3 regions of the Carboxydocella sp. ULO1 genome follow, and region 2 is predicted to be linked to each of the others. Evidence: riboswitches for the same ligand, from Rfam matches in the RefSeq annotation. Region 2 holds a riboswitch; each other region holds the start of a gene.
What was found. Region 2 has a riboswitch for cyclic di-GMP ahead of flgB (flagellar basal body rod protein FlgB). Riboswitches for the same ligand answer to the same signal wherever they lie in the genome.
Positions count from the first base shown of each region.

Region 1: another riboswitch for cyclic di-GMP. It lies ahead of ULO1_RS06080 (hypothetical protein); the one in region 2 lies ahead of flgB (flagellar basal body rod protein FlgB).
Region 3: another riboswitch for cyclic di-GMP. It lies ahead of ULO1_RS01345 (hypothetical protein); the one in region 2 lies ahead of flgB (flagellar basal body rod protein FlgB).

Region 1 covers NZ_BDLQ01000031.1:14,154-21,970, reverse strand. Annotated here, with positions in the region: gene groL (chaperonin GroEL) at 20-1,636, opposite strand; gene groES (co-chaperone GroES) at 1,653-1,937, opposite strand; gene ULO1_RS06090 (class I SAM-dependent methyltransferase) at 2,156-2,758, shown strand; gene ULO1_RS06085 (DUF362 domain-containing protein) at 2,909-4,027, opposite strand; cyclic di-GMP riboswitch class I at 4,195-4,279, shown strand; gene ULO1_RS06080 (hypothetical protein) at 4,341-5,090, shown strand; gene ULO1_RS06075 (sigma-54-dependent Fis family transcriptional regulator) at 5,278-6,684, shown strand; gene ULO1_RS06070 (glycyl-radical enzyme activating protein) at 6,792-7,673, shown strand; gene hypD (trans-4-hydroxy-L-proline dehydratase) at 7,679-7,817, shown strand, end outside.
Region 2 covers NZ_BDLQ01000021.1:105,842-113,658, forward strand. Annotated here, with positions in the region: gene fliG (flagellar motor switch protein FliG) at 1-867, opposite strand, end outside; gene fliF (flagellar basal-body MS-ring/collar protein FliF) at 879-2,417, opposite strand; gene fliE (flagellar hook-basal body complex protein FliE) at 2,446-2,748, opposite strand; gene flgC (flagellar basal body rod protein FlgC) at 2,771-3,223, opposite strand; gene flgB (flagellar basal body rod protein FlgB) at 3,227-3,652, opposite strand; cyclic di-GMP riboswitch class I at 3,705-3,790, opposite strand; gene codY (GTP-sensing pleiotropic transcriptional regulator CodY) at 4,011-4,793, opposite strand; gene hslU (ATP-dependent protease ATPase subunit HslU) at 4,830-6,212, opposite strand; gene hslV (ATP-dependent protease subunit HslV) at 6,217-6,753, opposite strand; gene trmFO (FADH(2)-oxidizing methylenetetrahydrofolate--tRNA-(uracil(54)-C(5))-methyltransferase TrmFO) at 6,759-7,817, opposite strand, start outside.
Region 3 covers NZ_BDLQ01000007.1:105,029-112,845, reverse strand. Annotated here, with positions in the region: gene ULO1_RS01355 (inorganic phosphate transporter) at 1-957, shown strand, start outside; gene ULO1_RS01350 (peroxiredoxin) at 946-1,416, opposite strand; cyclic di-GMP riboswitch class I at 1,547-1,634, shown strand; gene ULO1_RS01345 (hypothetical protein) at 1,703-2,374, shown strand; gene nikC (nickel transporter permease) at 2,436-3,293, opposite strand; gene ULO1_RS01335 (ABC transporter permease) at 3,305-4,309, opposite strand; gene ULO1_RS01330 (ABC transporter substrate-binding protein) at 4,378-5,991, opposite strand; gene ULO1_RS01325 (ABC transporter ATP-binding protein) at 6,034-7,014, opposite strand; gene ULO1_RS01320 (ABC transporter ATP-binding protein) at 7,018-7,817, opposite strand, start outside.

The sequences.
Region 1 (7,817 bases), on a different contig from region 2:
ATCCCTGCCTTCTTTTGGCTTACATCATGGGAGGCATGCCGCCACCGGGCATGGCCGGTTCTTCTTTTTTGGGCTCATCGGCTACCAGGCACTCAGTGGTGAGCAACATAGCAGCGATGGAGGCAGCATTCTGCAGAGCAGAACGGGTAACTTTGGCCGGGTCCACGATACCGGCACTGATCATATCTACATATTCACCGGTCAGAGCATTGAAGCCAATACCAGGATCAATGCTCTTGACTTTTTCAACTATTACGGAGCCTTCCAGACCGGCGTTATTGGCAATCTGACGCAGAGGCTCTTCCAGGGCCTTACGGACGATAGCCACACCAGTAGCTTCATCGCCTTCAGCCTCAATGGCAGCCAGAGCCGGAATTACATCCACCAGAGCGGTACCGCCACCGGCGACGATTCCTTCTTCCACAGCAGCCCGAGTAGCATTGAGAGCATCTTCAATGCGCAGTTTCTTTTCCTTCATTTCGGTTTCAGTAGCAGCCCCCACCTGGATTACCGCTACCCCACCGGCCAGTTTGGCCAGCCGTTCCTGTAGTTTTTCCCTGTCATACTCGGAAGTAGCATCTTCCCACTGTTTGCGGATCTGGGCCACCCGCTTCTGAATTTCTTCAGCAGAGCCAGCCCCATCCACAATCACGGTTTCTTCCTTGGTTACCTTGACCTGACGGGCCCGACCCAGCATGGACAGGTTAGCTGCATCCAGCTTGCGGCCCAGTTCTTCGGAGATAACCTGACCACCGGTCAAAATAGCGATATCTTCCAGCATAGCCTTGCGGCGGTCGCCGAAACCAGGAGCCTTGACAGCTACGCAGTTGAAGGTGCCCCGCAGTTTGTTAACCACCAGGGTAGCCAGGGCTTCCCCTTCCACATCTTCAGCGATGATCAGCAAAGGCTTACCAGTTTTCACTACTTGCTCCAGAACAGGTAGAATTTCCTGAATGGAGCTGATTTTCTTATCAGTGATCAGAATAAAGGGATCATTCAGCACCGCTTCCATACGCTCGGCATCAGTTACCATATAGGGGGAGATATAACCCCTGTCAAAATTCATCCCTTCCACAACATCCAGGGTGGTACCGATACCTTTGGATTCCTCAACGGTGATTACCCCGTCCTTACCCACTTTTTCCATGGCTTCAGCGATCAGGTTGCCGATTTCCGGATCAGCAGCGGAAATGGAAGCAACCTGGGCGATAGCTTCTTTACTTTCCACCGGACGGGCCATTTTCTTGATTTCCTCAACAGCAACGGCTACAGCCTTCTCAATCCCCTTTTTCAGGATCATGGGATTGGCACCAGCAGCCACGTTTTTCAAACCTTCGCGGATAATGGCCTGGGCCAGCACAGTCGCAGTAGTGGTACCATCACCGGCTACATCATTGGTTTTGGTCGCTACTTCCTTGACCAGCTGGGCACCCATGTTTTCAAAGGGATCGGGCAGTTCGATTTCCCGGGCGATGGAAACCCCGTCATTGGTAATCAGCGGGGAACCGAACTTTTTCTCCAGAACCACATTGCGGCCTTTGGGGCCCAGAGTTACCCGCACAGCTTCAGCCAGGGTATTTACCCCCCGTTCCAGAGCCCGACGGGCTTCTTCACCGAAAATAATCTGCTTCGCCACTTGCTAAACCCCCTTATTATTCGATTACAGCCAGGATATCCCGTTCATTCAGGATGAGATATTCCTCGCCTTCATATTTCACTTCAGTACCGGCATATTTGGAGTAGATCACCCGGTCACCTACTTTGACTTCCGGGGCTATCCGCTCACCATTTTCCAGCAGACGGCCATTGCCGACAGCTACTACTTCCCCTTCCTGGGGCTTTTCCTTGGCTGTATCGGGTAACACAATCCCACTGGCAGTTACTTCTTCCGATGCCAAGGGCTTAATGACAATTCTGTCTCCAAGCGGCTTAATCATCACTGAGAAACCTCCTCTTTATGTACTATTAGCACTCAATTAAATAGAGTGCTAACACATTCCTTATAATACCTGATTTTAGGCAAAAATGCAAGTTCTTTGCCCTGCATAAAATACAGACACATATTTTATTTTTTCGTGAAATTTCCTGTTGATTATCTAGCATAAAACTGGTAAATTGTATAAGGATATGTCTAATTACAGGAGGCAACCAGCCCATGGCCTTTGATTTTCATACTCTGCTTGCCAGTGAAAAAGCGCAAAATACTCCACCCAGCCAGACTGCCCGCTGGGTTCTTCCCCTTTTCCATGCTACCAAAGGCCCAGTTCTGGACCTGGGCTGTGGCAATGGGCGGGATAGCTTGTATTTTTTTGAACAAGGCCTGCAAGTGGTAGCTGTAGACATTGATGCTGAAGCTATCGGTAGGCTGGCTTTAAAAGCAGAGTTCGAGTGCCTGGTGGCTGATGCCCTTAATCTGCCCTTTCGGGAATTCTCCTTTGATGCCATTTACAGCTTTGGGCTCCTTCATGTTTTTACAGAAAGCATCGAGGAAAACCGGCAGCAGGTATTAGATGAGGCCTGGAGAGTGCTTAAACCCGGTGGAATTGCCGTTTTTACCGCCCTCTGGACCGATATCCCCGGCTGTGGCCTGCCCGAGCTTTGCTGCCTTACCGAAGCAGAAGTAGAACAACTGGTAGCGCGCAGCCCTTTTGAGTTAATGTCCAAACAAATTGTTAATGACCACTCCCTCACCGGCTGGGAAGGCATCTACTGGCGCCTGGTGCTGCGTAAACAAAAGCGTGTGCAGATCATAAAATAAACCCCGTGAGCCCTGGTACTCACGGGGTTGTTTGTTCTTTAATAGCCGCTTTAGCCAGGCCATAAATACCGCTAGCTGTAGCTGACCCAATAATCCCTTCTGCTCTGATTAAGCTTCTTGTCTTAGTATATGCCTGCCACTGGCATCTGGTTACTTTTTCCGACCGAACAGTTTGAGCAATAATCCCTGTTCCAGAATAACAGCATCAAAGGGACAGAGTTCCTGGCAACAATAGCAACGAATACATTGCTCATAGTCTACCATCGCTTTCCCATTTTCGATCTTTATGGCTTGCGGTGGACAATGCTGAGCACAACGGCTGCAACCGGTACACTTTTCATTCATAACCGGCCGATAGGTGAACTGATTCTGGAAAAAGCGGACCAGAAAAGGCGGGACCCGCCCATCCAGAGACTCCAGGTTATAGGGGGGCTGAAAATTCCAGCGTAACTCCCGGCCACTGCCTACCACTTCAATCCTCTTCAACCCCGGTACCAGCCCCCGGGCCAGAGCCAGCCGTGATACCGGCAATTCCTCACTGTTGAAACCCATCATCTGACCCATGACCAGGTCAACAGCAAAGCCATTAGTGCCGCCCAAAATCACTCCCGCTTGAATAGGCGAACCATTACGGGGGCCATTGCCTTCCATCCCAACAATTCCGTCTACCAGGAAAAAAACCGGCTTAACCAGCAGGGCCAGGTCAACCAGCATAGCAGCAAAATCGTCCCGTCGCTTCAGGCGCAGGTGAAACTGAGCTTTGCCTGGACCCACTATGCAGCCAAACAAATTCTTGACGGCCCCGGTGATGCCCATAAAGGAATGGGTCTTCATTTTGGCCAGAGAGATAACTTTATCCACCTGTTGCAGTTCACCGGTCAAATGGAACTTGCGGATTACTTTTCCCTCAGGAAAGGAATACTCCGCTGATTCGGCAAATGCCAGCAATTCCGCTCCTTCTTCCCGGCATACCCCGGCTATGCCGTTTTTTTCCGCCGCCTTCATGCCACTGCCAATTCCAGGACTATCTCCGACTAAAGGTATGCCACCGGCCCTCTTTACCTGACGAATTACCGCTCTTACTACTTCCGGATGGGTGGTTACTGCTCGCTCCGGTGGCAATCCCTCCAGCATATTGGGTTTGATGAGCACCCTCTCCTCCGGCTTAATCAAAGTTTCCATGCCACCAAACTGGTTTAGAACCTCCTGGACTCCCGCTTCCACTTCGATATAATCATAGGTTTTTGCCACTGCTGCCGCTACTTTCAATGATTTTTACCTCCTGCTTTATGAGATTTCTTTTAGTGTAGCACAATTGTTCAGTTTTAAACAAGGGGCATAACATTTCTCCAATATGGCACTCTCTCGCCTGAGGAAAAATTTTTTTAATTCCCAGAAACCCCCCTAAAATACTTTTTGAAAACGTATAATATGATAACCGAAAAGAGTAAAACCGTCGAAAGGCGGCGACACAAAGCTATAGGGGCTAAAGCTGCACAGCCATGCCAGCCAGCTGCCGGGCGAGCCTCCTTAATTTAACTGCTTGCTCGGGATAAGATTTTAAATTAAGGAGGGGTTCTTTATGAACAAACGTAAAGTCTTTTTTACCATGGCTCCAATCGCTCTCGCTACTTTAGTCCTTCTTGGTAGCGGCCCAAACCCGGCCAATGCCAAAGTAAGCAAAGACAAAAACCATAATGGTATACCTGACAGCTGGGAATTGCGCTATCATCTCAGCATTTATCGAAATTTGGCCAACACTGACCCGGACCGGGACGGCCTTACTGTTAAACAGGAATTTTACCTGGGCTTGAATCCGGTAAAAGCCGATACCGACCAGGATGGCATCAAGGATGGTAATGAAGACCTGGACCATGACAAACTGACGAACCTTCAGGAATACCTTGTTCACACCAACCCTCTAAACCCTGACAGTGACAGAGATGGTATTAAAGATAGAAACGAAGACCTGGACCGAGACAACCTTAACAACTATCAGGAATTTGTGATCCATACCAGCCCGCTGAAAGCTGATTCAGACGGGGATGGTATGAAAGACGGTGACGAGGATTTTGATAAGGACAGACTCTCTAATTCCCAGGAGTTTAGCATAGGCTCCAACCCCATCGATAGTGACTCTGATGATGATGGTATTATGGACTTTGATGAAGATGATGATGGGGACAAAATCAGCAATGGTAGAGAATTTGTATTAAAAGAAGATCCTAAAAATCCTGACACTGACCATGATGGTGTTCTCGATGGTGATGAAGACAATGACCATGATGGTATAAATGATGGAGAACAGAATGACGGAGAACATGATGACTGAAGAGAGGCCACATGGCCTCTCTTCTTTTTACACAGGGGTTATAGCTTTAAACAACGGGATATTATAGCAGCAGTGGAGATAGTATAATCTCATCCCCTTAATTGGTAGTTTAACCTAACAAAAAAGGACTTTCCCCCGGCTATGGAGAATTTGTTCACCCATACAGCCAGCAAAGGGGGATATAGGGGTGGATTACAAACATCTATTGGATATAATCCTGGCTAATCTGGATGAAGGAATCATTGTTACTGATACTAAAGCCAATATCATTTTTTATAACGAACCTGCCACCAATATCGGTGGAATAGACCCGGCAGCAGCTATTGGGAAAAATATTTTGGACGTCTTTCCAGGCCTCACCGAGGAAACCAGTACCTTTTACTATGTCCTGCGCCAGCGTCAGCCTTTGCTCAACCATGTCCAGCATTATACCAATTACCAGGGCAAGCAGGTAGCCACTGTCACTTCTACCATCCCTATGTTTGAAAACGGCCAACTGGTGGGAGCGGTAGAAATCTTTAAAGATCTGACCCAGGTAGTCCAGCTATCGGAAAAAATTCTAGCCCTGCAAAAAGAACTGGCAAGTCACAAAAAAACTGACCCTGCTCGGGGTAATGGTACCCGCTACACTTTTGCCGATATTATTACCAGGAACCCGATTCTGCAGGATATCCTCCACCGGGCCCGCAAGGTGGCCTGCAGTCCCTCGCCAATTCTCATATACGGTGAAACCGGGACTGGCAAGGAATTGTTGGTGCAGGCTATCCATAACGCCTGTCCAGAACGGCAGCGCCATGCCTTTATTGCTCAGAATTGCGCTGCTCTGCCACCCTCACTGCTGGAATCCCTGCTCTTTGGCACTTGTGCCGGCAGTTTTACCGGGGCCAAAGACCGTCCCGGTCTCTTTGAACTGGCCGATGGCGGTACCCTCTTTCTGGATGAGATCAACTCTCTAGATCGAGAGCTACAGGCCAAGCTCCTGCGGGTACTCCAGGATGGCGTAGTCCGGCGTCTCGGTGACACCAGGACCCGTACCGTTAATGTGCGCGTAATTGCCGCCAGCAATGAACATCCCCTCAAGTTATTAGAGGAAAAACGGCTGCGCCAGGACCTCTATTACCGCTTGAATGTGATTTTCTTTCATTTACCTCCTCTGCGGGAACGGCAAGAAGATATTCCTTTACTTGCCCAGCATTTTCTGCAAAAATACCGGCAAAAATTAAGAAAAAAGATCACGGGCCTAGCATCAGAAGTCCTGGAGCTGTTCTGGCAGCATAACTGGCCCGGAAATGTACGGGAACTGGAGCATGTTATTGAAAGCGCAATCAACCTGGCCGATGGTCCCCTGCTTACTCTGGCCGATTTACCCCGGGAACATCCCGGCTTGTTCGGACCCAAAAACCAGCCTCATTGGACTCAACCGCCCTTACCCTTGAAACAAGCCCTGCAAGACCTGGAAATCCGTTTGCTGCAATCAGCTTTGCAGCAGACAGATTACCAGCTAACCAGAGCCGCCCAATTACTGGGCCTTCCTAAACAAACCCTGCACAATAAACTGAAAAAATACGGCCTGCGTCCCAAAGACGAGACGTAATCCCATAGTTGGGACAGCCCCTGTACCATTTTTGGTACGGGGGCTTGTTTTTAGCCCGGTCTGCAGTCGGCATCTTTTTTGCTTATATATCCATTTGAGGTGATAAGATGAAATCCGGCCTGATTTTCAATATCCAGAAATTTTCCCTGCAGGATGGCCCCGGCATCCGGACTACCGTCTTTTTCCTCGGCTGTCCCCTGCGTTGCCAGTGGTGTCATAATCCTGAAAGCCAGAGTTTTCACCCCCGGCTGTTGCTTGCTACCCGGCGCTGTATTGGTTGTGGGCGTTGCCAATTCGCCTGCCCTCACCAGGCTACCAGGGAACGCTCTCTTTGCCAGCACTGTGGTCATTGTGCTACTGCTTGCCCGACCCTGGCCCGGAAGATGGTAGGACGCCGGGTTACTGTATCCGAAGTCATGGACACCATTAACCAGGACCGGGTTTTCTATGAGGAATCCGGGGGAGGAGTGACCTTTTCCGGCGGCGAACCCCTGGCCCAACCTGACTTTCTTCTGGCCCTGTTGCAAACCTGTCGTAAACAGGCCCTCCACACTGCTGTAGATACCAGTGGCTACGCACCTCTGGCCAGTCTGGAAGCAATCGCCCCTTACACCGACCTCTTTCTGTATGATCTCAAGCTGCTGGCTGAGGAGAAACATCGATATTTTACGGGAGTGTCCAACCAGCTTATTCTAAGCAATCTCAAATGGCTGGTACAACAGAAAAAAAACTTTTTCCTGCGCCTTCCCATCATTCCCGGTATCACTGATACTGATGAACAAATCACTTTATTACAGAGTCATTTGCAGGAACTGGGGCAGGTGAAACAGATAAATCTGTTACCCTACCACGCTCTGGCGCAGGACAAATACCGCCGTCTGGGCCAACCCTATCCACTGGAAGGCACTCCCGAACCTTCCCCTGAACAAATGCAGGCGATAGCAGAAGCCTTAAAACCCTACTGTGAGCAGATACAGATTGGAGGTTGAGTACAGTGAATGAACGGGTTGCCAAACTCCGCCAGCAAAGCCTGGAAGCCATCCCTACCCTTTCTACTGAACGGGCCGAAATCGTAACCGAGGTTTACCAGCAATACTCCGGCAAGGTTTCCATCCCGGTCCTGCGGGCTCTGG
Region 2 (7,817 bases):
CTCTTTGAGCATCTCCGCTGCCCGCTTGGACATATTGCGACGAATTTTGTTACCAACTTCTTCGCTGGCACCTTTCAGGGCAAGAGCCAGATCCTTGCTGTCAACCTCCCGCAGAACTTGCTGGATTGCCCGGTCATCCAGTAACACAATATCCTCGAAGACAAACATGCGCATTTTGATTTCTTCTGCCAGTTCTGGATTCTGAATTTCCAGGCTTTCCATAATCACCTTTTCGGTAGAACGATCCACGCGGTTCAATATATCTACAATGCTCTGTAATCCGCCGGCAGTAGTGTAGTCCTGGGCAAAAACAGATGACATCTTGCGCTCCAGAACCTTTTCAATTTCCTTGATAACCTCCGGTGACGTACGATCCATTAACGCTATCCGTCTCGCCACATCCACCTGAATTTCCGGCGGCATAGCCGACAGGAGCTGAGCTGACTGATCCGGATTTAAATAAGCCATCACCAGCGCAATAGTTTGAGGATGCTCACCCTGAATGAAGTTCAATAACTGGGATGGATCAGATTTGCGAATAAAGTCAAATGGTCTAACCTGAAGGTTTAAGGTCAGTTTTTGGATAATGTCAATGGCTTTTTGAGTGCCCAGGGCTCGCTCCAGGATTTCCCGGGCATAGTCGATACCACCCTGGTTAATATACTCTTTGGCTATACAAAGCTGATGAAATTCACGCAACACCTGTTCCGTATATTCCCGGCTGACCTTACGCAAATTGGCAATTTCAAAGGTCAGTTTCTCCACTTCATCTTCCTTCATTTTTTTCAGCACCTGAGCTGAGAGCTCAGGACCAAGGGCTATTAGCAATATTGCTGCTTTCTGCTTTCCTGTTAGACCTTTGGCCAACTACATCACCTCTATTCCTCGGCCAACCAGGTGCGTAACAACCCGGCCACATTTTCCGGTTCTTTTTTGGCCAGTTGCTCAATTTCTTCCTGAATTTTTTCCAGTTCAGATTTTTCTTGGGTCTTTTCAATGCTGACGCCGGCCAGAAGCTGTTCCACCGAAACCGGCTCAGGCTGTATTCCGCCTTTAGGAGTTAACACCTTCTTAAGCATGAAAGCAAGCCAGATTAGAACTATCGCAATCCCCGCCCAGATTGCTATCTGTTTGTAAAGTTCCATTTTTTCAGCTTTTGTCAGCTCAGCTGCCAGAGCCTGTTGATCGGATGTATCAAAAGGAATGGCGGTAACTTTAATCATATCACCACGAGCAGTATCAACACCCAGAGCACTGGCAACAACTTCCTGCACTGCTCCTACTTGATCCTCTTTTACCCTTTGCCCATCCACCATCACAGCTACTGACAGGCGCTTAATTGAGCCAGGCGCTACGACACGATGTTCTTGAGTACGGTCAATCTCATAGTTGCGGATTTTATTGCTCTTATTGCTTTCACTGCTGTTATTCTGCTGAGTTATTTGCTGATAACCGGGTATATTTGTGGTCGTTCCGGGAACTCCCTGCGGAATAGTGCTGCTGCCCTTCTGGTTTTCTTCCTGAATCTGCTCCGACCGCGTTACTTTATCTCCCCAGTCCTCTTTGTTGATTTCAACCCGGTCAAAGTCCAGTTCAGCAGTCACTCTAACCACTGCCTTACCCTGTCCAAAAACCCGGTCCAGCATAGACTGGGCTGATTTTTCCATATCCTTTTCCAGCTGCTGTTTTAATTCCAGCTGGGATGCTGTTAGCTTCGAACTATTTTTCTCTTCACTGCCCAGATTAATATCATCACTTAAACTCTGCATATTGGAATCAACAATTGTTACATTTTCCGGCTTTAAACCTTTAACACTATTGGCTACCAGACGGATCAGGCCCACTACCTGCTCTTCTTTTAATTTCTGGTAGGGTTTCAGTTTCAGCATTACTGCCGCTCTAGCTTCCTGTTCATTCTCCAGGGCAAACAAACTGTTCTGCGGCAACACAATATGAACCCGCGCCTGCTCAACCTCATTCATTCGCATGATAGTGCGGGTCAGTTCTCCTTCCAATGCCCGCTGGTATTTGGCCTGACGATCGGTATCTGTCTCCCCGAATTTAGGCTGGTCGAATAATTCAAAACCCACCACGCCACCAGTAGGTACACCATCACTGGCCAGTTTTAAGCGAATAGAAGCTTGCTGGTCAGCGGGTACCAGGATGGTCTTGCCATCCGCTGAAACCTGATATGGCACTTTCATCTCATCCAGTTTGGCTGTGATGGCACCAGCGTCGGCTGCTTCCAGGTTAGTAAAAAGGGGCTGATAATCAGGCTGCCGGTAAAAATACAAAATCGCCCCAATGGCTACAACAACAGTCACTGCCGCCGCCAGGGCCAGTATTTTCTGGGTTTGGTTGGCCTGTTGCCAGAATTGCATCAGTTTTTCCCTGACTTTGGCATATAACTCTTTCATATCCACCTTCCTCACTAACCTTTAACTTTTATACCTGCATGCGCATGATTTCCTGATACGCCTCAATTACCTTATTGCGTATTTGTACCGTTAATTGCAAAGCCAGATTAGCTTTTTCCCCGATAATCATTACGGTGTGCAAATCAGGGGCCTGACCGGTCAAGAGTTGCATCCTGGCGGCATCGCTCTGTTTTTGCAACTCATCCACTTTGGCCAAATTGGCAGCCAGTATTTCACTAAAACTGGGACCCTCACTGTTAGTAACAGTTTTTGTTTTATCCAACCCCAGGGGTTGAGCCAATCCGCTGCTTTGGATTGCTTCGATTTTCATTCTTTCACCCCTTTTCCGCTAATTAACGGCCAATATCCAGAGCCTTGACCGCCATGGACTTAGCAGCATTCAAGGCGGTAACATTGGCTTCATAAGCTCTCGTAGCTGAAATCATGTCTACCATTTCCGTCACTACATTCACATTCGGCATTGTCACATACCCCTGGTTATCGGCATCCGGATGCTGGGGGTTGTAAACTCTGGGTAAAGGACTCTGGTCTTCTGCAACCTGAACTACCCTAACTCCCTTTCCCGCAGGAACAGGTTTTTGCTGCCCCAGAGCATTCTGTAAAGCCTGGGCAAAGGTAAGCTCATCGGCCCGCTCTGCAAAAACTACCATTTGCCGCCGATAAGGGCCTCCGTTCTGCGTTCTGGTAGTATTAACATTAGCCAGATTGTTGGAAATAACATCTAGCCGCAACCTCTGGGCCGTCAATCCTGAAGCACTGATTTCCAGACTGTCAAACCAGCTCATTAATTAGCGCCTCCCTTCGGAGATCACATATTTCAGCTTGGCAATTTCCGCTCCAATTTGTCTGGATAAAGCTTCATAATAAATGGTGTTTTTCGCCAGTTCAGCCATTTCCAAATCAATATCTACATTGTTACCATCATTTCGGAGAGAAGTATCCTCCTGCCGGACAAGCTGAGGTTGAACAGCCACAATTGGGACAGAACCAATGGGCAAATGTTTAGCATCCGTTCTGACACCTGCAAGGGTAGTCTTTTCTCCCTGTCCTAACGCTGCAGCCAGAACCTCTTCAAAAACCACATCACTGCGTTTAAAACCAGGTGTGCTCACATTAGCAATGTTATTGCTTAAAACCTGATGCCGCAGGCTGGCTGCATCCAGACCCCGTTCTAAAAAATTGATTGTCGAAAGATTGAGAATGCGCTCGATCATCTCGCTATCCCTCCAAAAAATAAACCCGGCAGAGGCCAGGGCAAGAGAACCCTTTGGTAACCCGGCTGCCATACTCATCTGAGCTACAGGCCCGTGGCTTTGCGTCTTGGCCTTTCGACCAAGTTGCCCTGAGCAAAGGACAGGACTTTAGTCCCATATTATTGCTTTTTGTTTAACCATTTTCGTTTTTCTTCTTTTTTTGTCATCTTATGTCGCATTATATATTCGCCGCAGCTGGCGAAATTCCTTTCTCTTATCAATAAAATATCAAGCTTTACCTTAAAAAATATAGTATTTGTTGCTGGAAAGACAAGAAAAAAAACCACCAGTAAGGTGGTTTTTCATCGTTTTCTAAAAATTAGTGTTTTAGCTTTTTTAGTTCTTCCAGCAGCCGATCATTTAATACCCGGATATAAGTGCCTTTCATTCCCAGGGATTTGGACTCAATCACACCTGCGCTTTCAAATTTTCGCAGAGCGTTTACAATTACCGAACGCGTAATACCTACCCGGTCAGCAATTTTGCTGGCCACCAGCAATCCTTCTTCCCCGCCCAGTTCCTCAAAAATATGCTCAACTGCCTCCAGTTCCGAGAAGGACAGGGTAGCCAGAGCGATTTGAACAGCCGCTTTTTTCCTTGCTTCTTCTTCTACTCGCTCGGCTTTAGATCTGAGGATTTCCATTCCAATAACAGTCGCACCATATTCGGCCAGGATTAAATCGGCATTACTGAATTCAGTATTAAATTTAGCCAGGACCAGAGTGCCCAGGCGGTCACCGCCACCCAGTATGGGAACTACCGTTGTACGCTTCCCACTGAATATACAGGTATGCCCGCCTTCAAAAACACAGGTGTTGGCCCGCTGGTGAAAATCAGTACAAGTATCAGAAACTTTAAGCAGAGCCTCATTGTATGCCTCAGGAAACCGCTCTGCCTGTTCCACGATCTGAACCATGGTGTCACATTCGAATTTTTTCATAAACGCATGGCCCAGTACTTTTCCTCTTCTTCCCACAATGTAAACATTGGCATCTACACAATCACACAAAACTTTGGCCATTTCTTCAAAATCTACAGGGTTGCCCGCTGCTTTCTGTAAAAGTCGGTTGATCTTCCTCGTCTTCTCTAAAAGTATTTCCATTTCTTCCATTCCTGCTGTCCCTCCAAAGAATAGTGTTTATAAAATATATCGGCTCAAATCCCGATTTTGCACCACATCAGCCAGCTTTTTTCTGACATATTCGGCATCAATAGTAATATGTTTTTCCTCAGTTTCCGGAGCAGCAAAGGCAATATCTTCCAGAACTTTTTCCAAAATAGTGTGTAATCTTCGTGCCCCGATATTCTCTGTTTCTTCATTTACAGTATAAGCTATTTTCGCTATTTCAGCAAGGGCATTTTCAGAGAATTTAACTTCTATGCCTTCTGTAGCCAGCAAAGCTGTATATTGCTTGATTAATGAGTTCTGCGGCTCAATTAAAATTTGTAAAAAATCCTGTTCACTCAATGGTTCTAATTCAACCCGGATTGGAAATCTTCCTTGCAGTTCTGGAATCAAATCCGATGGTTTCGCAACATGAAAGGCACCAGCAGCAATGAAGAGCATGTGATCTGTTTTGATGGCCCCATATTTGGTCATGACGGTTGAACCTTCCACAATCGGCAATATATCCCGCTGAACCCCACCCCGCGACACATCTGGCCCACCAGTCTGTTCCCTGGCTGCAATCTTGTCAATTTCGTCCAGAAAAATTATTCCTGTTTCTTCTGCTCGCTCAATCGCTGCTGCAATCACTTCATCCATATCAATGAGTTTCTGTGCCTCTTCCTGCATCAATATTCTTCTCGCTTCCGCTACAGTTACTTTCCGTTTTCGCTTCTTCCTGGGCAGGAAGCCGCTTAGCATATCCTGAATATTCAAACCCATATCCTCAATGCTTCCCGAAAAAACTTCCACCACCGGGCGGTTAGTTTCTTCGATTTCGATTTCAATCAACATATTATCCAGCTTGCCTGCTTTTAGTAACTGGCGCTGATGAACCCGCTGGAGTTCATCTTGTTCTGATACCTGTACCGGTTCCTGCTCTTCCTGATTGCTACCAAAAAATAATTCGAAAGGATTTTTGCGGTTCAAATTTTGCTGAGTTCGAGGGGCAATTATGTCCAGTAACCGCTCCTCAGCCAGTTCATAGGCGCGTTCTTCCACTTCCTGCATTTTTTCTTCTTTGACCATGCGAATGGACGTTTCCACCAGATCCCTTACCATTGCCTCTACATCCCGGCCAACATAACCGATTTCCGTAAATTTCGTAACCTCCACTTTAACAAAAGGAGCATTCACCAGTTTGGCAATCCGACGAGCTATTTCGGTTTTACCCACTCCGGTTGGACCGATCATAATAATATTTTTAGGAAGCACTTCTTCCTGAAGTTCTCTGGGCAGCCTTTTCCGCCTGATCCGATTGCGCAGTGCTATGGCCACAGCTTTTTTAGCCTTATGCTGACCCACTATATATTTATCCAGTTCCTGTACTATCTGTTTAGGAGTCAGTTCCTGCACGGTCTTACCCCCCTATCCGCTTCACAGTAATATGCTCATTGGTATATACACAGAGAGAGGCAGCGATTTTTAAAGCCTCTTCTGCCATGCTATCTGCAGGCAGTGCGGAATGATGATACAAACCCTTCAGGGCTGCCATTGCATAGGCGCCTCCTGACCCAATAGCTATATATGGCTGATCAGGCTCAATCACTTCACCGTTCCCGGAGATTATCAGTATTTGTTGCAAATCAGCCACAATCATCATGGCTTCCAGTTTCATCAGGATTTTGTCCCGCCGCCATTCTTTGGCCAGCTCGACAGCAGCTCTGGTTAAATTTCCCCTGAATTCCTCCAGTTTGCTCTCAAACTTTTCAAAAAGGGTAAAGGCATCAGCTACCGAACCGGCGAAACCGGCCAGCACTTTACCACCATAAAGTTCCCGCACTTTGCAGGCCTGGTGTTTCATAATCATGGCATTGCCGAAAGTTACCTGCCCGTCACCGGCCATAGCAGTAATCCCTTGCTTACGGACAGCGGCTATCGTCGTTCCCTTTAACAAACCAATCACCCCCATCGGTAGCGGAACTGCTCCAAATCCGCAAGGGCCCGTTTGGCCAGTTCCAGATTTCTTTCTTTCTTGTTCTTTATCCTGGTTGCAAGGGCCGGGAAAAGGCCATAGGTTACATTCATCGGTTGAAAATTATCCGGCCGGGCACTGGTAATATAATGAATCAATGCCCCATGGGCAGTGGTTCGGGGCCAGACCAGCGGTTCTTGTCCTATGGCCAAACGGGCCGCATTGGTACCGGCAATTAAGCCCGCTGCCGCTGATTCTACATAGCCCTCGACCCCGGTAATCTGCCCGGCAAAAAACAAAGTCGTCCTTTTCCTGGTTTGCAGAGTAGGTAATAAAATTCTGGGGGAATTTATGTAAGTATTCCTATGCATTACACCATAACGGACAAATTCCGCCTTTTCCAGCCCGGGAATCAAGCGGAAAACCCTCTCCTGTTCCCCCCATTTCAAGTGAGTCTGGAAACCCACCAGGTTATAGAGGGTCCCTTCGGCATTATCCTGACGCAACTGTACCACTGCATAAGGCTGTTTACCGGTACGGGGATCAATAAGTCCTACAGGCTTCATGGGCCCAAAGAGCAATGTCTTTTCCCCCCGGGCTGCCAGCACTTCTACCGGCATACAGCCTTCAAAAAAAATCTGTTTTTCAAAATCCTTTACCGGTGCTTTCTCTGCTTCTACCAGCTCACGCCAGAATCTCAGATATTGTTGTTCGTCCAGTGGGCAGTTCAAATATTCATCCCCCTGCCCCTTGCCATAACGGGAAGCAGCAAACACCTTGCTGAAATCCAGAGATTCCCTGGTTACGATGGGGGCTGCGGCATCAAAAAAATACAAATAATCTTCCCCGGTAAACTTCAGAATAGCCTCTGCCAGGGCAGCAGAAGTCAGCGGCCCCGAAGCCAGAATCACAATCCCTTCCTCCGGAATGGCGGTTACTTCTTCCTGAATAACAGTGATCCGGGGGTGTTTATGAATGGTTTCCGTTATGTAACGGGAAAAGCCCTCCCGATCGACCGCCAGGGCCCCACCAGCCGGCACCTGATA
Region 3 (7,817 bases), on a different contig from region 2:
ATCCTTGCTTTGTTGTTTGACTACTTAAATGGCTTCCATGATACCGCCAATGCTGTTGCCACTTCCATTGCCACCCGGGCCCTCAGCCCCCGGCAGGCAATTCTCCTGGCTGCCGCTTTTGATTTTCTAGGAGCGGTAACCCATACCGCTGTGGCAGCTACCATCGGAAAAGGAATTGTGGACCCAGCAGCCATAACCCAGACGGTTTTAATCGGCGCCCTCTCAGCTGCTATTTTCTGGAACCTGTTTACCTGGTACTATGGCATTCCCAGCAGTTCTTCCCATGCCCTCATCGGCGGCCTGGTAGGAGCTGCCGCTGCCCAGCACGGTTTTGCGCTCATCAAGTGGACAGGCCTGAGTAAAATCATCCTGTCCCTGATCTTATCCCCTATTCTGGGTCTGGTGGTGGGCTATCTGGTAATGGTGGGTTTTTTCTGGCTCTTCCGCTTTTCTCATCCCCATCAGACCAATAATGTTTTTCGTCGCTTACAGATCCTTTCAGCAGCGCTGACTGCCTATTCCCATGGCTCCAATGATGCCCAGAAGTCCATGGGCCTGATCACTATGGCTCTCGTCAGCGCCGGTATGATTGATACTTTTCATGTTCCCTTCTGGGTAGTAGTTGCCTGCGCCAGTGCCCTGGCCCTGGGTACCGCTACAGGGGGGAAAAAAATAATCCGCACCATGGGCGGGCGGATTTTTAAAATTGAACCCATAAATGGTTTTGCCTCGGATATTAGCTCTTCCCTGGTAATATTGCTGGCTTCCCGCTTTGGCCTACCCGTCAGCACTACTCATGTAGTCGCTTCCGCACTCATGGGAGTGGGCACAGCCAAAAACTTTCGCGGGGTAAAATGGGGGGTGGCCCGACAGATTATTACCGCCTGGTTTCTCACTTTGCCAGCTACCAGCCTGATCGGAGCCGGGGTCTATCTAGCCCTGGAATTATTGCTCTGATAGCTCCCTGGCTGCAGCCAGGACAGCTTCGGCATGGCCGGCTACCTTGACTTTGCGCCAGATCTGTCGGATAACACCATCGGCATCGATCAGGAAAGTGGATCTTTCAATCCCCATGCTTTTCTTGCCATACATATTCTTTTCTTTTAATACCTCATACAACTGACATACTTCCCCGTTACTATCACTGAGCAGAGGAAATTTCAGACCCAGTTTGGCCGCAAATTTCTCATGACTGGCTATGGAATCCCGGCTTACTCCGAGAATAACGGTATTGATGGCAGCAAACTGCTCCATCCGGTCATTAAAATCGACCGCTTCATTGGTTCAACCAGGAGTATTATCTTTAGGATAAAAATAAAGAACAACCTTTTTGCCAGCTAATTGGGATAAAGTGATTTCCTGTCCCCCGGTAGCGGGCAGGGTAAAATCAGGGGCCTTGAAGCCGATCTCTACCATATTCTCAACCTCCTCTGCTACTTATTTTCCCCATTGGAGCAGGATTTCCTGTTTTGTTGTCGAAAAAAATTTTTTAGAAAAACTTCTTAGGTCCCCCCAAAAATGATTGCCTGTTCGTATAATATAGCGAAAAGGAAAAAGGCAAAACCATCGAAAGGTGGTGACGCAAAGCTAAAGGGGCTACCGCAACTCCGTTGCCAGGCCAGCCAGCTGCCCGAGTGCGAGGCGATTTACCTCCTGCTCTGGCAGGAGGTAAAATTTTGAGCATTAAAAGGAGGTATGTCTTATGACTATCAAACACAAATTCCTGGCCACTTTTGTTGCCGCAATCCTGGCTCTTGGTCCTGTTTCCGCTGTTTTTGCTGAAGGGGAAACCACCACTACCACTGATGCTACAACCCAGACCACTGTTACTTCCGACACCTATGGCAATACCACTACTACTACCCAGGTCAATCCTTTTGAGCAGCAGGTTCTGCAGGTAAAAGCGGTGCTGGTTAAGCTGCTGGACAATCCGACCGATACAGCACTCAAGGCTGAGCTGAACAAGCTGATCACCAGCAAAAAAGATATCCGGGTTCTGGCCCAGGCTATCAATAGTCTGAAAAAAGATGCAGTGGCTGATTTCAAGAAAACTAAAGACAGTAAGACCTATGTGAAACGCATTCACCGGATCAATGAGCTGGCCAGGATGCTGAAAAAGGAAATTGTCAAACGGGAAAATGAAATTAAGAAAGAACAGAAAAAAGACAAGCGGGAACTGGCTCAATTAAAAGCCCAGGAAAAGAAACTGAAACAGGAACTGAAAGCCAAAGCCAAAGCGGAAAAAGCCAAACGTAAAATCGCTGAATTACAAGCTAAAATCAAAAAGTTGGAAGCTGAACTGGCTGCCGCTACCTCAGCTTTGAATCAAACTGCTCAGGCTACTACAACTGTTAATGCCTCCATTACCCAGTAAAAATCCAAGCCGCAGGCAAAGCCTGCGGCTTTGTTATTTAACCTCCACCGGGCAATGCGTTTTACTGTTTCAACCTGGGATCCAGGGCGTCCCGCAAACCGTCTCCCAGCAGATTAAAGCCCAGTACATTCAGCATAATGGCAATCCCGGGGAATATGGCCACCCAGGGCGCTTTAAGCAAGAGATCCCGGGTATCGGCCAGCATCGCCCCCCATTCCGGTGTAGGTGGCTGAGCCCCCAGGCCCAGAAAGCTGAGGCCGGCGGCATCGAGAATAGCTGTACCGATGCCCAGGGTAGCTGTTACAATAATGGGCGCAATGCAGTTGGGCAAAATATGGCGGAAAATAATGCGAGCATCCCTGGCCCCGATAGCTTTGGCCGCCTCGATATATTCAGTGGCTTTCACCGCCAGAACAGTAGACCGTACCACCCGGGCAAAGGTTGGCACATTCACCAGTCCGATGGCCACCATGGCATTTTCCAGACTGGGCCCCAGCACTGCCATGATAGCGATTGCCAGCAGGACACTGGGAAATGCCAGCATTATATCAACAATACGCATCAGGATGGAATCCAGCCAGCCGCCATAATAGCCGCCCAACGCCCCCATCAGGGTGCCTACTATCAAAGCGATGCCTACAGAAATAACCCCCACTTCAACAGAGATGCGGGCACCATAAACAATCCTGCTAAAAATATCCCGGCCCAGCTTGTCCGTTCCCAGCCAGTGCTTGGCGCTGGGTGGTTGCAAGCGCTCCTTCAAGCTCCCATCATGAACGGGGTCATAAGGAGCGATGAGCGGGGCAGCCAGAGCAGTAAACAGCAAGATAGCCACAATCAGCGCACCCAGCAGGGCAACTTTATTCCGCTTTAGCCGACGCCAGGCGTCAGCCCATAGTCCTCCTTTGTTCTGGCTCATGGCGCTCCTCCTTAACTGTAACGAATGCGGGGATCAATATAGGTATAAAGCAGGTCGACCAGAAGATTGATTAACACAAACAGCATGGCTATAAAAACAATACTGCTCTGCACCACCGGAAAATCCCTGGCCATTATGGCAGCATAGATATAGCGGCCAATTCCCGGCCAGGAGAAGATGGTTTCCGTCATTACAGCTCCACCCAGCAAGGAACCAAACTGCAAGCCGATTACCGTTAAAACGGGCAGGAAGGCATTGCGCAGGGCGTGCTTGAGCACAATCAGCCACTCCGCCAGCCCTTTGGCCCGGGCGGTGCGAATATAATCCTGCCGCAACACTTCCAGCATGCTGGAGCGGGTCATGCGGGCAATGATAGCCATGGGGATAGTGCCCAGAGCCAGCGCCGGCAAGGCCAGGTGCCAGAGGGCATCCCTAAAAGCAGCCATATCCCCGCTGAGCAAGGCGTCCACAGTAATTAAGCCGGTAATCACTGGAACAGTATATTCAGTGCTCAGGCGTCCGGAAGGAGGGAACCAGCCTAAAGTCTGGGCAAAGAGGTAGATCAGCATCAGACCTAACCAGAAGATGGGCATAGAAACCCCGAACAAAGCTCCTACCATGGAGATATTATCAAAAAAAGAGTATTGTTTCACTGCCGCAATTATACCCGCAGTCAGACCGACGATCACCGCCACCAGCATGGCCGCCAGAGTCAGTTCCAGGGTGGCCGGGAAAAAAGTAGCCAGTTCCTTGCTTACCTGTTCATTGGTAACTATGGAACGGCCCAGATCTCCAGTCAGAATGTGGCTTAAAAAACGGCCGTATTGAATATATAAAGGGTCATTTAAACCCAATTGTTCTCGCAGTTCTTTTAGCGCCTCGGGTGTAGCCCGTTCGCCCAGCATGATCTGGGCCGGGTCCCCGGGAATAAAATGGATTAAGGAAAAAGCCAGCAGGGTTACACCAAAAAAGACGGGAATAATCTGGAGCAAGCGACGAACAATATATTGTGCCATGAATTTTCCTCCCTGAAAGAGAGAGCAAGAGGCCGGCCGCAACCGGCCTCTCCTCTGTCTTTACCAGCTTACTCTTTGTCAATGGTGTTAAAGCATTCACTACCAGTGGGATGAGGTACCCAGCCCTTGATATTTTTCCTGGCCGCAACCGGCGGGGTGGAATGAACCAGCGGTACCCAGGGAGCATCCGCTTTAATCAGCACCTGAGCCTGCTTGTACAGCTCAGCCCGCTTGTTCTGGTCGGATTCCTGCTGGGCTTTAATCAGCAGGTCATGAACCTTGTCATTCTTGTAGAAAGCAACATTTGAAGCAGAACCTTTGGTAGTGTTGTCCTTGTCCAGCAGAACATAGAGGAAGTTGTCGGGGTCACCATTATCCCCGGTCCAGCCCAGGAGATAGAGTTCGTGTTCCCCGTTTTCCCCTTTCTGGAGATAAGTACCCCAGTCAAAGGTTACGATTTCAGCCTGAATGCCCACAGCCGCCAGATCCTTCTGAATGGCTTCAGCAATTTGCTTGGGCTGCGGCATATAGGGCCGGGCGACCGGCATGGCCCAGAGCCTGGTCTTGAAGCCATTGGGGAAACCTGCTTCAGCCAGCAGAGCTTTGGCCTTAGCCGGATCATACTCATAGTCCTTCACTTCATCATTGTAACCCCAGAGAGAAGGCGGCAAGGGGTTCTTGGCCGGCTTGGCCAGACCAGCATAGAAGGCATCGATCAAAGCCTGCTTGTTGATGGCATGGTTAATAGCCTGGCGTACTTTTACGTTATCAAAAGGCTTTTTCTCGGTGTTCATGGCCAGATAGCCTACGTTCATAGAAGGACGCAGCAATAACTGCAGATTGGGATCATTCTTGATTCCTTCTACATCATCGGGGTTCACCCCGATCATAGCATCAATAGTGCCAGCTTTCAGTTCCATCAGCCGGGCACTGTTATCAGGGATGGTGCGAAAGATAACCTTGTCAACTTTAGCTTTTTCGCCCCAGTATTCTTCATTCTTAACCAGGACTACTTTGTCATCCTTTTTCCATTCCACGAACTTAAAGGGACCGGTGCCCACCGGGTTTTTGAAGTAGTCCTGACCGTATTTCTTGATGGCATCCGGGCTGGAAATACCGAAAGCAGCCATAGCCAGGTTGGCCAGGAAAGGAGCATTGGGTTTTTCCAGAATGAACTTGACGGTATACTCATCTACAGCTTTAACTTCCTTGATGATGCCGGGGAAACCGCCAAACATAGCGGCATAGTATTCGAAATCTCCCTGGTGATAGGGATTGTTCTTGTCGCGCCAGCGATCGAAATTGAATTTGACAGCTTCGGCATTGAAGGGCGTACCATCATGGAACTTAACTCCCTGACGCAGTTTGAAAGTCCATTCCAGCCCATCCTTGGAAGCTTCCCAGGACTCGGCCAGTGCCGGTTGGATCTCAGTGCTATCCTGCTTGTATTCTACCAGAGTGTCAAAAATTTGCTGGGTAACATAGATGGATTCACCATCGGTAACATTGATGGGGTCCAGACCGACGGGGTCACCGGACTTGGCGAAGATGAAGGTTTTTTCTTTCTTCTCTTCCCCTGCCGGTTTGCCGCCGTTGTCGGCGCTTTTGCCGCCACCGCAGCCGCTGAGCAGAGTACTTAAAGCCAGCACACCAGCCAGGGCCAGGGACCACAGTTTCCGCATTTTCACAACTCTCAACCTCCTCATATTGATATTTGCCTGACCTCAATGACTGCCCACTACTACCGGACAGGCAACCTGATGTCCCTGTCCCACTTCCTGCAAACGTGGTACCTCCTGCCGGCAGCTCTTTCTGGCCAGCGGGCAACGGGTATGGAAATTGCACCCCGCTGGCGGGTTGACCGGACTGGGCACGTCCCCTTGCAGGATAATGCGTTCCGCCTTGCGGCCCGGTTTAGGTAAGGGAATGGCGGAAAGCAGGGCCCGGGTGTAAGGATGCATTGGATTGCGGTATAGCTCCCCGGCTGAAGCTATTTCCACAATCCGGCCCAGATACATTACTGCCACCCGGTGACTGATGTGTTTTACCACACTCAGGTCATGGGCAATGAAGATATAGGTCAGGCCAAACTCTTTTTGCAATTGTTCCAGCAGGTTAACTACTTGAGCCTGCACGGATACATCCAGGGCTGATACCGGCTCATCGCAAACAACCAGTTTGGGCTTAACAGCCAGGGCCCGGGCGATACCGATACGCTGTCTCTGCCCGCCGGAAAACTCATGGGGGAAACGCTCGGCATGGTAATGGGGCAATCCCACGACATCCAGCAGCCTCTTGACTTCCCGGGCCGCCTCTCTACGATCGGCCAGCCCGTGAACCAGCAGGGGCTCAGCGATAATCTCCCCTACCGTCAGGCGCGGGTTCAAGCTTGCATATGGATCCTGGAAGATCAGCTGCATTTCCCGGCGTTTTTGCCGCATTTCTTCCCGGCTCAGTCCCAGCAGGTCCTGACCCTCAAACAACACTTTCCCGCCTGTGGGCTCTAATAACCGCAAAACACAACGCCCGGTAGTGGATTTGCCACAACCCGATTCCCCTACTAAACCCAGGGTTTCCCCTCTGGCCACACTGAAGGAAACACCATCTACCGCCTTCACCGCCCCCACCTGTTTCTGCCGGATAAAACCTTTAGTAATGGGAAAATGTTTTTGCAAATCGATTACTTCCAGTAATGGCTGGGTCATGGCTTAAACCTCCGTTTTTTCCTCGGCATAGAGATGACAGGCTACCAGGTGGCCCGGTGCCAGTTCCCTGTACTGCGGCCTTTTCTTCTCACAGAGGGAGCTTTTGTGCTTACAACGAGGAGCAAAAGCGCATCCTTCTGGCAGATTGCGCAAATCCGGCGGTCCGCCTTCAATGGGCTCCAGCGGCTTTTTCTCCTCGGCCTCCAGGTCTGGCAAAGAGCCCAGCAAGCCCCAGGTATAGGGATGTTTCGGTTCGGCAAACAGAACCTCAGCAGGGGCATATTCTACCGGCCGCCCGGCATACATCACCAGGACATCATCACACATCTCCGCCACCACCCCCAGGTCATGGGTGATAAGCAGGATAGAGGTATGGAAGTCCTCTTTCAGTTTTTGCATCAAGTCCAGAATCTGGGCCTGGATGGTTACATCCAGGGCCGTAGTAGGTTCATCAGCAATCAGCAGTTTAGGATTACAGCTAAGCGCCATGGCGATCATGGCCCGCTGCCGCATCCCGCCACTGAACTGGTGGGGATAACTCTGAGCCCGGCGTTCCGCTTCCGGAATACCCACCAGTTCCAGCATCTTCACTGTTTTCGCCCAGGCCTCCTTGCGACCCAGCCCTTGATGTAAACGAATAGCTTCTGCAATCTGTTCCCCTACCGTCAGCAGGGGATTGAGGCTGGTCATCGGGTCCTGGAAAATGAAAGCAATATCATTACCCCGAATGGCCCTGAGCTCTTTTTCCGATTTGGTGAGCAGGTTTTCGCCATTGAACCAGATCTCCCCGCCCTCGATTTTAC